Regions from separate parts of the Planococcus sp. BI3 genome, predicted to be linked through region 2. Evidence: riboswitches for the same ligand, from Rfam matches in the RefSeq annotation. Region 2 holds a riboswitch; each other region holds the start of a gene.

Region 1 (4,184 bases), 1.1 Mb from region 2:
AAAGTATACATCTCGATGCCGACTTCTTTGGCGCCTTCGGATTGCAGGAAGCTCACCGGTTTTTTCCCTTCGAAGCCGACAGCTCCATAAGCGAAATCATGGACGACGGCAATGCCGTTGTCTTTTGCAAAAGCGACGGTCTCATCAAAGAAGTCTCCATTCGCCACTGCGCCTGTCGGGTTGTTCGGGTAGTTTAAATACATCAGCTTGGCACCTGAGCGGACGGATTCGGGCAACTTGCTATAATCCGGCAAATAGCCGTTTTCAGGATCTAGCCGCATCAGCTCATAGTCGATGTCGGCGAGTGGGGCCCCGGACAGGTAATCGGGATAGCCAGGGTCCGGCAAAAGCAGCAGGTCCCCGGGATTCAGCAGCGCCAATGGCAATTCAACAAGCCCGATTTTTGTTCCAGCCAGGATGGCGACTTCAAGATCGGGGTCGATGTCCACGCCGTATTCGCGTTTGTAGAAATCCACTGCAGCGTGGCGCAGCTCAGCAATGCCGCGGAACGGCGAATACTTATGTGTTTTTGGATCAGCCGCTGCGGTTTGCAGTGCCTTGATGATATGGTCGGGCGTCGGCTGGTCAGGATTGCCCTGGCCAAGGTTGATGACGTCGCGTCCTTCGGCGATGGCTTTACTTGTTTTAGCGACCAATGAAGCAAAAAATTGGGTAGGCAGGTTTTGCAGGCGATTTGAAAATTCCATATAATTCTCCTTGTTTTCGAAATAATTGCACATCTACCCCAAATCTTATAGAGTTGAAGGTAACTTGTCTAGTGGAGGAGAAACATATGAAAATTGCATGCGTTCAGATGGATATCGCTTTTGGAGAGCCGGAACTGAATTATCAGCGAGTCATGGACTATTTAAGAGAAGCAGCCGATGGTGGAGCGGAAACGATCGTCCTGCCCGAAATGTGGAATACGGGATACGCATTGACGGAGCTGGGCACACTTGCAGACAGCTCGAACCGGACCGTGGAGTTGCTGAAGAGTTTTGCAAAAGAACACAAGGTCAATATTGTCGGCGGATCTGTTTCAACGAAAAAAAAGGGTGGTTTCTATAACACGATGTATGTCGTCGATAAAAGCGGCAAGCTTGTTTCAGAATATGATAAAGCGCACCGCTTCGGTTTGATGGACGAGCATATCCACCTTGAAGAAGGCGAATCACTGGGCACATTCGAGTTGGAAAATACCGTTTACGGCGGAGTCATCTGCTATGATATCCGTTTCCCTGAATGGATCCGCGCGCAGGCGCTAAACGGGGCAAAACTTATTTTTGTATCAGCCGAATGGCCGGAAGCACGAATTGACCATTGGCGCATCCTGTTGCAGGCGCGCGCGATCGAGAACCAATGCTTTATTGTGGCAGTGAACCGCATCGGCAGCGATCCGAACAATGAATTCGGCGGCAGCACGATGGCAATTGCACCGTGGGGAGAAGTTCGCCTCGACATGAAGAAAGACGAAGGCGTCGCTTACGTCGATATCGATTTGGCTGAAGTGGAGGAAGTCCGGAAGCGGATTCCGGTTTTTGAAGACCGCCGTGAGAAATTGTATGAAAAGTTCAAAAAGTAGATTGACACTCTGCACGAATGTCTGTAACATAAAATTCAATCAAATAACGTAAACTTATCAAGAGAGACCGAGGGGTAGGCCCTATGACGTCCGGCAACCCCCGACTGGGAAGGTGCCAAGTCCTGCGGAATGTGAAAACGTTCCGGAAGATAAGTCGAGAACTTAAAATTTTCGATGCCTCTTTCTTGATGAAAGAGGCATCTTTTTATTGCCGGGAGGACGCTATGATCCAGATTGAGAAATTGACGAAGACTTACACAACTAAGCATGGCACAGTCACCGGAGTGGACAATGTTTCACTGGAAATTGGCAAAGGCGAAATTTTTGGCATTGTCGGCTATTCCGGTGCCGGAAAAAGTTCCTTGATCCGATGCATTAACCTGCTGGAACGGCCGACCTCTGGCAGCGTTACAGTAGATGGCAAAGATCTGACCCAACTGAATGGAGACCAGCTGCGAAAAGCCCGTTTGAAGATCGGCATGATTTTCCAGCATTTTTATCTGATCAGCCAAAAGACAGTTTACGACAATATCGCTTTTGCACTTCGCGCAGCAGGAACACCACCCAAAAGCATCAAAAGCCGTGTAGAAGAGCTGCTGGAAATGGTCGGCTTATCTGACAAGCGGGATGTTTATCCGGCACAGTTGAGCGGTGGCCAAAAGCAGCGCGTCGGCATTGCGCGGGCACTGGCGAACAATCCGGCCGTGCTGCTGTGCGATGAAGCCACATCTGCACTTGATCCCAATACGACGTTGTCCATTTTGCGTCTATTGAAAGACATCAACCGTAAATTGAATATCACCATTGTCCTCATCACGCATGAAATGAATGTCGTCAAGGAAATCTGTGACCGCATGGCCGTCATGCAAGGGGGACGCGTCATCGAAGAAGGGCAGGTCTATGATATTTTTGCCGATCCCCAAAAAGAATTGACCAAGGAATTCATTTCCAGTGTTGTATCGTTCAATGTTCCAGAGCATATCCTGAGCGAATTTACGGGTACGCTGGTGAAGGTGCTGTTCAAAGGCGGTGTGGCTGGAGAAGGTGTGATTTCCGATATGCTGCAGAATTATCCGGTCAAAGGAAACTTTTTGCATGGAGCGATTGAGTATATTCAGGAACAGCCTCTTGGCATTTTCATCATGGAGTTGAAAGGTGCTTCTACCGCGGTTATGGACGCATTAAAGTATATGGAAAGCAGATCAGCAATTGTGGAGGTGATTCCGAATGGGCATTGAATGGGGACGGATTATTGAATTGTGGCCGGAAATACAGACTGCTTTTTTTCAGACATTGACGATGATCGGCATTTCATTGGGTGTGGCGCTGATTGTTGGCCTGCCATTGGGGATCCTGTTATTCATTACAGACCGCGGCTTGTTCCTCGAAAATCGGCCGGTCAATGCGGTGGTCGGTTTTGTTGTCAACATCGTGCGTTCCATTCCATTTATCATTCTATTGGTGGCACTCATCCCATTGACGAAATTCATTACAGGAACGACAATCGGTCCGATTGCGGCAAGTGTTTCTTTATCGGTTGCAGCGATTCCTTTTTTCGCACGGATTGTGGAAAACTCACTCCGTGAAATCGACAAAGGAGTCATCGAAGCAGCGATTGCAGTGGGCGCTACACCGTGGATGATCATTAAAGATGTTCTGCTTCCTGAAGCGAAAGCGAGCATTATCCAGGGTGTTACATTGACCATCATCAGCCTGGTTGCCTATTCGGCCATGGCTGGCGTTGTGGGAGGCGGAGGCATTGGAGATTTAGCCATCCGCTTCGGTTATTACCGGTACGACAATACCATTATGGTTGTCACAGTCGTCATTTTGATTGTGCTGGTCCAATTGATTCAACAGGCAGGAGATTACACAGCGAAAGCCATCGATAAACGATAAGGGGAGAATGACATGAAAAAATTAGGATTAGTATTGGCAGCGAGTGCATTGGTTTTGGCAGCATGCGGCGGCGGAGAAGAAAGCGACTCTGCAGGAACGACAGAAGAAGCTTCGAAAGAGATTAAATTAGGGGCAACCGCAGGACCATACAGCGACATGCTGAGCAAGGCAATCGTACCTGGCCTGGAGGAAAAAGGCTATACAGTGGAACTGGTGGAATTCAGCGATTACATTCAGCCGAACGTAGCGCTTGATGGCGGAGATATCGATGCCAACCTGTTTCAGCACACGATTTACCTGGAAAACTTCGAAAAAGAGAACAGCATGGACCTTTCTGCATTGATCACTGTGCCGACAGCGCCTATGGGCATCTATTCAAACCAATACGATTCATTGGAAGCAGTGGAAGATGGAGCGACCATCGCGATTCCGAACGATCCGGTAAATGGTGCACGTGCCCTTTTGATGCTTCAGGATGAAGGCTTGGTTGAAATGGATCCGGAAGCGGAAGTTCTGCAGGCTTCGGAAAGAGATGTCGTAACGAATACGAAAAACCTGGAGTTCCAGCCAATTGAAGCGGGCCAGTTGCCGCGTGCAGTGGACGGCTCTGATTTAGCGGCAGTACCTGGAAACTTTGCAATCGCTGCGGAGATGGATCTGCTTGACGCGTTGGCACTTGAGAACATGCCCGAGCAATACCGCA
Region 2 (4,184 bases):
CGCCCTCCATCCAAAGAGAACAAAAGTGATTTTCCAGAATATGAAAAGGCCTATGCAGAAAAAGCCGCCGAATTGGCATTTTTTCCGGAGACTGCCGAAAAAATGCTGGGTAAAGATGAGGGAGCTTGGGGACTGTTCTCGGGAGCGCTTGGCAAAGGAAAAAATATTTCTGATTTCAGTAAAGCGCTCATGGGATCGAAGGACGATTCGGACAGACTGATCAGCCAACTGCAGAAGACTGCCGCTGAAAGCAGCGCGAAAGACTGGCAACAGGCGGTAAAAGAATTCAAGGATCTGCATGCGTCAATTGAAGAAAAAAAGGCGAAGTTGCAAGAAGTGGCTGAGCAGTTCAACCAATTTGAAACAACTCAAAAGAGAGTGTTGGAGCTCAAAGCGAAGTTTGATGAAAACAAGCATGAAGAACTTACTGCAGCAGAAAACATTAAGCAATTGGAAATCAAACGGGAGCTGACGGAAAGTGAGTTGGCGGTTTCTCCCAATCTTCCGCTTTTCCAAAAGGTGCTCGGCAAAAAAGACGTGAAAAAAGATGAGATCAAAAAAGAGCTAGCTGAATGCCTCAATGAATTAAAAATACTGCATTCTAGACAATTCACGATTCAACAACAGCAAAAGGAATTGCAAGGGGAACAACAGCAGCTTGAAGAACGGCAGCAATCCTTTCTCAAGAAACTGGCAGATTATGATAAGCAGAGACTGGTTCTGCCAACTGCAGAATATTGGCAGAACCATACAGAAGCTTATGAAAAACGCCAGCGGGAGACAATTTGGCTGACGGATGAGCTGAATTTCGAACGCGGCTTATTGTTCTTGAAAGCAATGGAACTGCATAAGCTATTTCTGGCATTCAATAAAGAAACGGTAACCGTTGCATTGCGCCTATTGATGTCGCGGGATAAATTGAATCTGAATGATGAAGATCACGTCCGTTACCTCAAAAATATGTGGAACGTCATTCATTTGATCACACCGGTCGTGAGTACGACTTTCGCAAGCTTTTCATCGATGTATCGTGGAATAGACAAAGATTTTATTCAATACCTATTCATTGATGAAGCGGGGCAGGCGAGTCCCCAACAGGCAGCGGGTGCTTTGTGGAGATCACGAAAAGCCATAGTGGTCGGAGATCCGATTCAAATTGAGCCGGTGGTGACAATAGATCAGACGATTTTAACGGATATTCGCAAACATTATCAGTTGGAGGAAGATTTTATCGGTATTAGTGCTTCTGTTCAAAGTTTAGCAGATCGAGCAAATCCGAGAGGTACCTGGAAGATGGGCGGAGAATGGATCGGAACACCGCTATGGGTGCATCGCCGTTGCCTGGATCCGATGTTCTCGATCGCCAATGAAATCGCTTATGAAGGGAAAATGGTCTTGGCTGATGAAAGAACCGGAAAAGTTGCCTGGTATAACTGTGCAGGTAAGGCTGTGAATCGCCAATACGTCAGAGAGCAGGGAGACTTGATTGCCGAATTGATTGCCAAACACTGGTCAGCAGAAAGCAAAGAGCCTGATGTCTTTGTTATTACACCGTTCACTGCGGTTAAAGCAGGCTTGCAAGCGGCTGTCCGCAAAAAATTGCAATCATTGGCGATTGATCCCAAAAAAATCACCGACTGGACCAATAAATCCATCGGAACGGTCCATACTTTCCAAGGAAAAGAAGCAGAAATCGTTTATTTTGTAGCGGGGACAGATGCAGACAGTGACGGAGCTGCTCAATGGTCCTGCGCAAAACCCAATCTGCTCAATGTTGCAGTGACACGTGCAAAAAAAGAATTCTACATCATTGCCGACTATCAGCGCTTTTCAAAAAAGACTCATTATGAAACCATTGCGAAATATGTAGCAGTTCTGGAAGTTGAAGCTAAAGTGGAGCCAAGTGGAATCGCTCAATCCTGATGAGGCAACACTAAATCCCCGCAATTAACTTTCTTCGCAGGAGCATTGCCGGAAGTCGCTGAGCTGTTATTCGACAGCTGTTTTTAGGTCTGAATGATACATTGTGAAAAAAATCACAGAAATTTCATTGTTTTTCGACAGATTGGGTTGACCTGTTCCCTAGATACAGGTACCATATCTAGAATACTTAAAACTGAATAGTGAATTCTTATCAAGAGAAGTTGAGGGACTGGCCCGATGAAGCTTCAGCAACCAGCCGAAAGGTCAGGTGCTAAATCCAGCAGGCAAGCAATTGTCTGACAGATGAAAAGGAACGAGTTTGATATCGTAAAGCCTTCTTTTTCATGAAGGCTTTTTTTGTATATATGGGAGGTTGAGCAGATGGGTTTATTAGACGAATTAAAAAATCGGATTTTGACGGCGGACGGTGCCATGGGAACCTTGCTGTATTCGTACGGCATTGAGTATTGCAACGAGGAGTTGAATCTGCAGCGTCCGGAAGTGATCGAGAAGATCCACCAGGATTACATCAAAGCGGGAGCCGATATCATCCAGACCAACACATATGGAGCAAATGCGGCAAAACTGGCCCGTTACGGATTGGAAGAACAGGTCGCGGATATCAACAGAGCGGCTATTGGAATCGCTAAACGGGCGGCGGCACCAGGCGGGCAATTTGTGTTCGGAACCATCGGCGGAATCCGGGGAATCCGTAAAAGCGACGCCACATTGCAGGAAATCATTGCGATGGTCGACCAGCAGGCAAACCATCTGCTGTCGGGTGATCCGGACGGCCTGCTTTTGGAAACCTATTACGATTTCGAAGAGTTGGCGGCGACAGTCAAGCACCTGAAAGGGATGACTGACACGCCATTGATCGCCCAAGTGTCCATGCATGAGCCGGGCATCCTGCAAAACGGTATGTCGTTGAACGATGCCCTGCATCAACTGGAGGCGCTTGGAGCCGATATTGTCGGCGTCAACTGCCGTCTTGGCCCGCACCATACCATCCAGGCTTTTGAAGAAGTCACCTTGCCTGAAAAAGCATTTCTGTCAGCTTATCCGAACGCCAGCCTGCTGGATGTGGAAGATGGCCGGATTGTTTATGAATCGGAAGCGGATTATTTCGGACGCGCTGCTTTGCTATTGAGAGAAGAAGGCGTCCGTTTGATCGGTGGCTGCTGCGGCACAACGCCGAAGCATATTGAAGCGGTGAAAAAGCATCTCGGCAATTTGCCGCCGATCGTCCATAAGGAAGTCACCAAAAGAAAACCGATTGTCATCCGTGAAGCGGAAGTGCTGGAAGTTAAGCCGCTCCATGAAAAAGCTAAAACGGAACGGACCATCATCGTGGAGTTGGATACGCCGCGCCACCTGGATACCACCAAATTCCTGGAGGGCTCGGCCGCTTTGAATGATGCCGGGGTGGACGCCATCACGATGGCGGACAATTCGCTGGCATCGCCGCGCATCAGCAATATGGCGATGGGATCGATCCTCAAACATAAGCAAGACATTCGGGCGCTTGCCCACATCACCTGCCGCGACCGCAACCTGATTGGCCTGCAATCGCATTTGATGGGGCTCGATGCGCTCGGAATCCATGATATACTCGCCGTGACGGGCGATCCGACCAAAGTCGGTGATTTCCCGGGAGCGACCAGCGTCTATGACGTGTCGAGCATGGAATTGATCCAGCTGATCAAAAAGCTCAATGAAGGCATTTCATTTTCCGGCAAGCCTTTGCGGAAAAAAGCCAACTTCTCGGTAGCGGCGGCATTCAACCCGAATGTCCGTGTACTGGACCGGGCAGTGGCAAGACTTGATAAGAAAATTGAAAGCGGTGCGGATTATTTCATTTCGCAGCCGGTTTACACAAAAGAGAAAATCGTAGAAATCCACGAAGCGACCAAACACCTGGAAACGCCGATCTTTATTGGCGTAATGCCGTTGACCAGCATCCGCAGTGCAGAGTTCCTGCACAATGAAGTGCCGGGCATCAAGCTGTCGGAAGATGCACTGGAACGCATGCGCGCATGCGGTGAAGACAAAGAGCGCGCAACCGCAGAAGGCATCCAGATTGCGAAAGAATTGATTGATACGGCGGCGGAGCTGTTCCATGGCATCTACTTGATCACGCCATTTGTCCGTTACGATATGACCGTGGAATTGATTCATTACATCAGACAACTAGATCAACAGAAAGAGAGAGATGCCAGCCATGCCCAAACATCTTATTGAACAGCAGCTTGAAAAAAGAA
Region 3 (4,184 bases), 1.8 Mb from region 2:
GGTGGAATGAAAATCCTGGATAGTATACTTCTTCGATCAATGGGTGATTGTGCAGATATTCAGCGATGGTACGGGCCGATTCGGATGACTGGCCGAGACGGGCGCCTAAAGTTTTGATGCCCTGGATCAATAGGTAGGAGTCCTGTGCGCCCAATACCGAACCGAATGTGTTTTGAATAAAGCCGAGGCGGTTTCCAAGCTCGTCGTCTTTTGTGACGGCAAGACCTGCCACAACATCGCTATGTCCCGACAGGAATTTCGTCGCGCTGTGAAGGACGATGTCCGCGCCGAGCGCCAAAGGGTTCTGGTAAAGCGGCGTCATGAATGTATTGTCGACGAAAGTCAGACAGCCATTGGCTTTCGCCAGTTTTGCTGCAATCTCGATATCTGTAATGTTCATTGTCGGATTCGAAGGTGTTTCCAAGTAGACCACTTTTGTATTCGGCTGGATTGCATTGGCCATTTCATTCAAGTCGGTCATATTGACGAAAGTGTATTCGATATTGAATTTATCCAAAACCTCTGTGATGAAACGGTAAGTTCCTCCGTAGACATCTTCTGACACCAAAACATGGTCGCCTGAAGACAAGAGCATGAAAGCGGAAGAGATGGCGGCCATCCCTGATGAAAAGGCGAATCCACGTTTGCCGCCTTCCAAATTAGCGATGGTTTCCTCTAATGCCAGGCGCGTTGGATTTCCAGAGCGGCTGTATTCAAAGGGCCCGAATGAATCCAGGCTTTTCTGGTGGAATGTTGAGGATAAGTAAATGGGTACGTTGACAGCCCCCGTCAATGGATCAACTCCGGTAGAGTGAATAAACTTGGTTTCTATGCGATCAGTCATATTCAACAACCTCCTTCTTCAATTTCGAAAATGCTTGTGTCAAATCAGCGATTAAATCTTCAGCGAGTTCAACACCGACCGAGAATCGCAATAGCCGGTTGCAGACGCCGCGTTTGGTGCGTTCTTCAAAGGGAATATCTGCGTGGGTCTGGGTGGCAGGGTAAGTGATGAAGCTTTCGACTCCGCCTAAGCTCTCGGCAAAGGTGATGAGCTCGATATTTTCCAGGAAAGGCCCGACCCATTCCTCTTCTTGCAGACGGAACGACAACATGCCGCCTTTTCCTGGATACAAAACGTCCGAAATCTCTGATTGCTGCAACAGGAATTCTGCGATGGCTTTTGCATTCGCTTCATGCTGCCGCATGCGAAGCGGCAGGGTTTTTAATCCACGTACCAATAACCAGGAGTCGAAAGGTGACAATACGGCACCCACCGAGTTATGGAAGAATGACAGCCTTTCACAGATGCTTTCACCTTTTGCGGCAACCAGTCCGGCAAGCACATCGTTGTGTCCGCCGATGTATTTAGTGGCGCTGTGGATAACGATATCTGCTCCCAGTTCGATTGGCTGCTGGAAGAACGGCGTCAAGAATGTATTATCGACAATCAATAAAAGGTTATGCTTTTTTGCTAATGCCGCATAAGCGATAAGATCAATTTCCTGCATGAGCGGATTGGTCGGCGTTTCAATAAAGAGCGCCCGTGTATTCAATGTTATTTTTTCTTCTGTATCCTGTACATCTTTGAATTCGGCATATTTGGGGTGGATATTATAGGCGGATGCGAAATGGTCCAGCAGGCGATAGGTTCCGCCATAAATATCTTCCGGCACCAATATTTCGTCGCCTGGACGGAACAGCGACAAAACCAGTTGGATGGCAGCCATTCCAGAGCTGCAGGCAAATGCGGCATCTGCACCTTCCAGTTCTGCAAAGCCTTCTTCAAGGACGGAACGTGTCGGGTTTTTTGTTCGGGTGTAATCGTAGCCGGTCGATTGCCCAAGTCCCTGATGCTCATAGGCCGTTGATAAGTAGATGGGCGGGTTTACCGCTCCTGTAGCAGCGTCGCTGCGATTGCCTATTTGAACCAATAAAGTTTCCAAGCTATGTTTTGTCATTCCACTCATCCTCTCAACAATAAAACAGGGGCTTTTCTTCAATAAAGAAGAAAGCCCCTGACTAGAAACGCATTCTTCTCATCTGTTAGGCGCAGCCTATTGGAATTAGCACCGTGTCGTCAGACTGGTTGCTGAGACTTCACAGGGCCAAATCCCTCCGTCTCTCTAGATAAGAAATATCTTATTAAGTTTAGGTTCTAAGTTAATCTTGTTTCTGTTTCGATGTTTCTAATCTTAAATCATTTAACAGAGGAAAGCAAGGGGTGAATTTTAAATAGTTGAAATAGAAAGAAAACATAAGGCGTATTGATGAATTTGTATTTGTGCATCAGTGATGGGCATTTGCGCTTTTCTTTGTCTAGGCTCCAGCGCCTAGCTCTTCGGGTCATAAGTCAACCCAGCGGCGCGGCAAAAAACGCCACTCTGCTGTTCTGCCTTATGCCTTTCAGAGCTGAACAGGCGCTTGCGCTTTTCGTGTTGTCCAGCTCCAGCGATCAGACCCTCGGGATCATAAGTCCCGTTGGCTGTCGGGTCTAAGACGATCGCTTGCGCTTTTCTTATTGTCCAGCTCCAGCGCCTAGCTCTTCGGATCATAAGTCAACCCAGCGGCGTGGCAAAAAACGCCACTCTGCTGTTCTGCCTTATGCCTTTCAGAGCTGAACAGGCGCTTCCGCTTTTCTTTGATGAGCAGAAAAAAGGAAGTTTTTATGAAACATCGCTACAATGGAAAGGATAGGAGTGGAAGTAGACATGGCAATTAAGAAATTCGAAAATATACCATTGGCTGTGCTAGATTTGGCACCAATTAATGAAGGTTCAGAAACCGCACAGGCCTTTAAGAATAGCGTGGAGTTGGCACAGCATGTAGAGAAGTTAGGGTTCAACCGTTACTGGTTGGCTGAGCATCATAATATGCCGGGCATCGGCAGCTCGGCGACATCGGTTCTTATCGGCCACATTGCAGGCGCGACAGAGTCCATTCGTGTAGGTTCTGGCGGCATCATGCTGCCGAACCATTCACCGCTTGTTATCGCTGAACAATTTGGTACGCTCGAAACCATTTATCCGGGACGCATTGATTTAGGATTAGGCCGTGCACCAGGCAGTGATCAGGCAACCGCCCATGCGCTGCGACGAAACTTGCAGAGCAGTGGAGATGATTTCCCGCAGCAGGTGGCAGAGCTGGAAAATTACTTCTCGGAAAATCCGGTCGGGCGTGTACGGGCTTATCCCGGCACCAACCTGAAGATTCCGCTTTGGCTATTAGGATCAAGTGGATTCAGTGCTCAGCTTGCGGCACTCAAAGGTCTGCCATTTTCTTTCGCCAGCCATTTTGCGCCGGATTACATGATGCAGGCGCTTCAATTGTATCATCAGAACTTCAAACCGTCTCCGGCTTTGGCAGCGCCTTACGCGATGCTGGGCGTCAATATCATTGTGGCAGAAACACAGGAGCGCGCTGAATGGCTTGCGACTTCTTCTCAGCAGCAGATGTTTTCGTTGATGAGAGGAGAGCCGACGACCTTCCAGGCACCGATTGATGTTCTCGAGGAGGTTTGGACGGATCGTGAAATTGCGATTTTCCGTGACAAGTTGGATTCTGAATCTATGATTGTCGGCACACCTGATGTCGTCAAACAAAAACTGAAAAACTTCATCCAAAAAACGAGAGCCAACGAAGTCATCGTCAACTCGCCGATCTTCCATCAGGAAGATCGCCTGCGGTCGTATGATTACGTGGCAGAAATGATGGACTAAGCAAAAACCCCGTTCTGTGAACGGGGTTTTGTTGCATAAAAAATCACCTCCCCAATAAGGAGAGGTGATCATCCGGCGTCAGTGAAGGTCTTTCGCCTTGTCTTCTTCACGCTGCCGCTCTTTTGGAATCTCGTCTTCTTCATAGGCTGCATAATCAGGTGAACCTTCGCCAATCATATTCAGAACCGCATTGAAATCGTCATCTAAACGACGTTCAGCTTCTCGTGGATCGAGTACTTTGCGTTCCATTATGAACAACCTCCTTGTTTCATAATCAGCAGCCATATGACAATGAAGGCGGAGTCCTATCTCACTTACAGTATACAGATTATTCTGTTAAATAGAAAGGGAAGTAGCTTAGGATTTTACTGGTCTATTTCGAAGAAATCCATAAGAAAAAGACCATCAGCAATCGGGAATTCCGGCAGGTTGCTGGAATCGGTTCACTGTGGATTGCTTTGAAAT

The links. Region 2 has a riboswitch for S-adenosylmethionine ahead of AC1MEO_RS10090 (bifunctional homocysteine S-methyltransferase/methylenetetrahydrofolate reductase). Riboswitches for the same ligand answer to the same signal wherever they lie in the genome.
Region 1: linked by a shared signal. The riboswitch ahead of AC1MEO_RS15705 (methionine ABC transporter ATP-binding protein) and the one ahead of AC1MEO_RS10090 (bifunctional homocysteine S-methyltransferase/methylenetetrahydrofolate reductase) in region 2 are both predicted to bind S-adenosylmethionine.
Region 3: linked by a shared signal. The riboswitch ahead of AC1MEO_RS18680 (methionine biosynthesis PLP-dependent protein) and the one ahead of AC1MEO_RS10090 (bifunctional homocysteine S-methyltransferase/methylenetetrahydrofolate reductase) in region 2 are both predicted to bind S-adenosylmethionine.

The regions. Positions count from the first base shown of each region.
Region 1 is NZ_CM155266.1:3,134,977-3,139,160, forward strand. Features, by position in the region: gene AC1MEO_RS15695 (aminotransferase class I/II-fold pyridoxal phosphate-dependent enzyme) at 1-707, opposite strand, end outside; gene AC1MEO_RS15700 (carbon-nitrogen family hydrolase) at 794-1,582, shown strand; SAM riboswitch class I at 1,634-1,738, shown strand; gene AC1MEO_RS15705 (methionine ABC transporter ATP-binding protein) at 1,807-2,820, shown strand; gene AC1MEO_RS15710 (methionine ABC transporter permease) at 2,810-3,481, shown strand; gene AC1MEO_RS15715 (MetQ/NlpA family ABC transporter substrate-binding protein) at 3,494-4,184, shown strand, end outside.
Region 2 is NZ_CM155266.1:2,027,348-2,031,531, reverse strand. Features, by position in the region: gene AC1MEO_RS10095 (DEAD/DEAH box helicase) at 1-1,923, shown strand, start outside; SAM riboswitch class I at 2,129-2,233, shown strand; gene AC1MEO_RS10090 (bifunctional homocysteine S-methyltransferase/methylenetetrahydrofolate reductase) at 2,305-4,164, shown strand; gene metH (methionine synthase) at 4,145-4,184, shown strand, end outside.
Region 3 is NZ_CM155266.1:3,800,335-3,804,518, forward strand. Features, by position in the region: gene AC1MEO_RS18675 (aminotransferase class I/II-fold pyridoxal phosphate-dependent enzyme) at 1-844, opposite strand, end outside; gene AC1MEO_RS18680 (methionine biosynthesis PLP-dependent protein) at 837-1,961, opposite strand; SAM riboswitch class I at 2,037-2,137, opposite strand; gene AC1MEO_RS18685 (LLM class flavin-dependent oxidoreductase) at 2,712-3,719, shown strand; gene AC1MEO_RS18690 (hypothetical protein) at 3,798-3,968, opposite strand.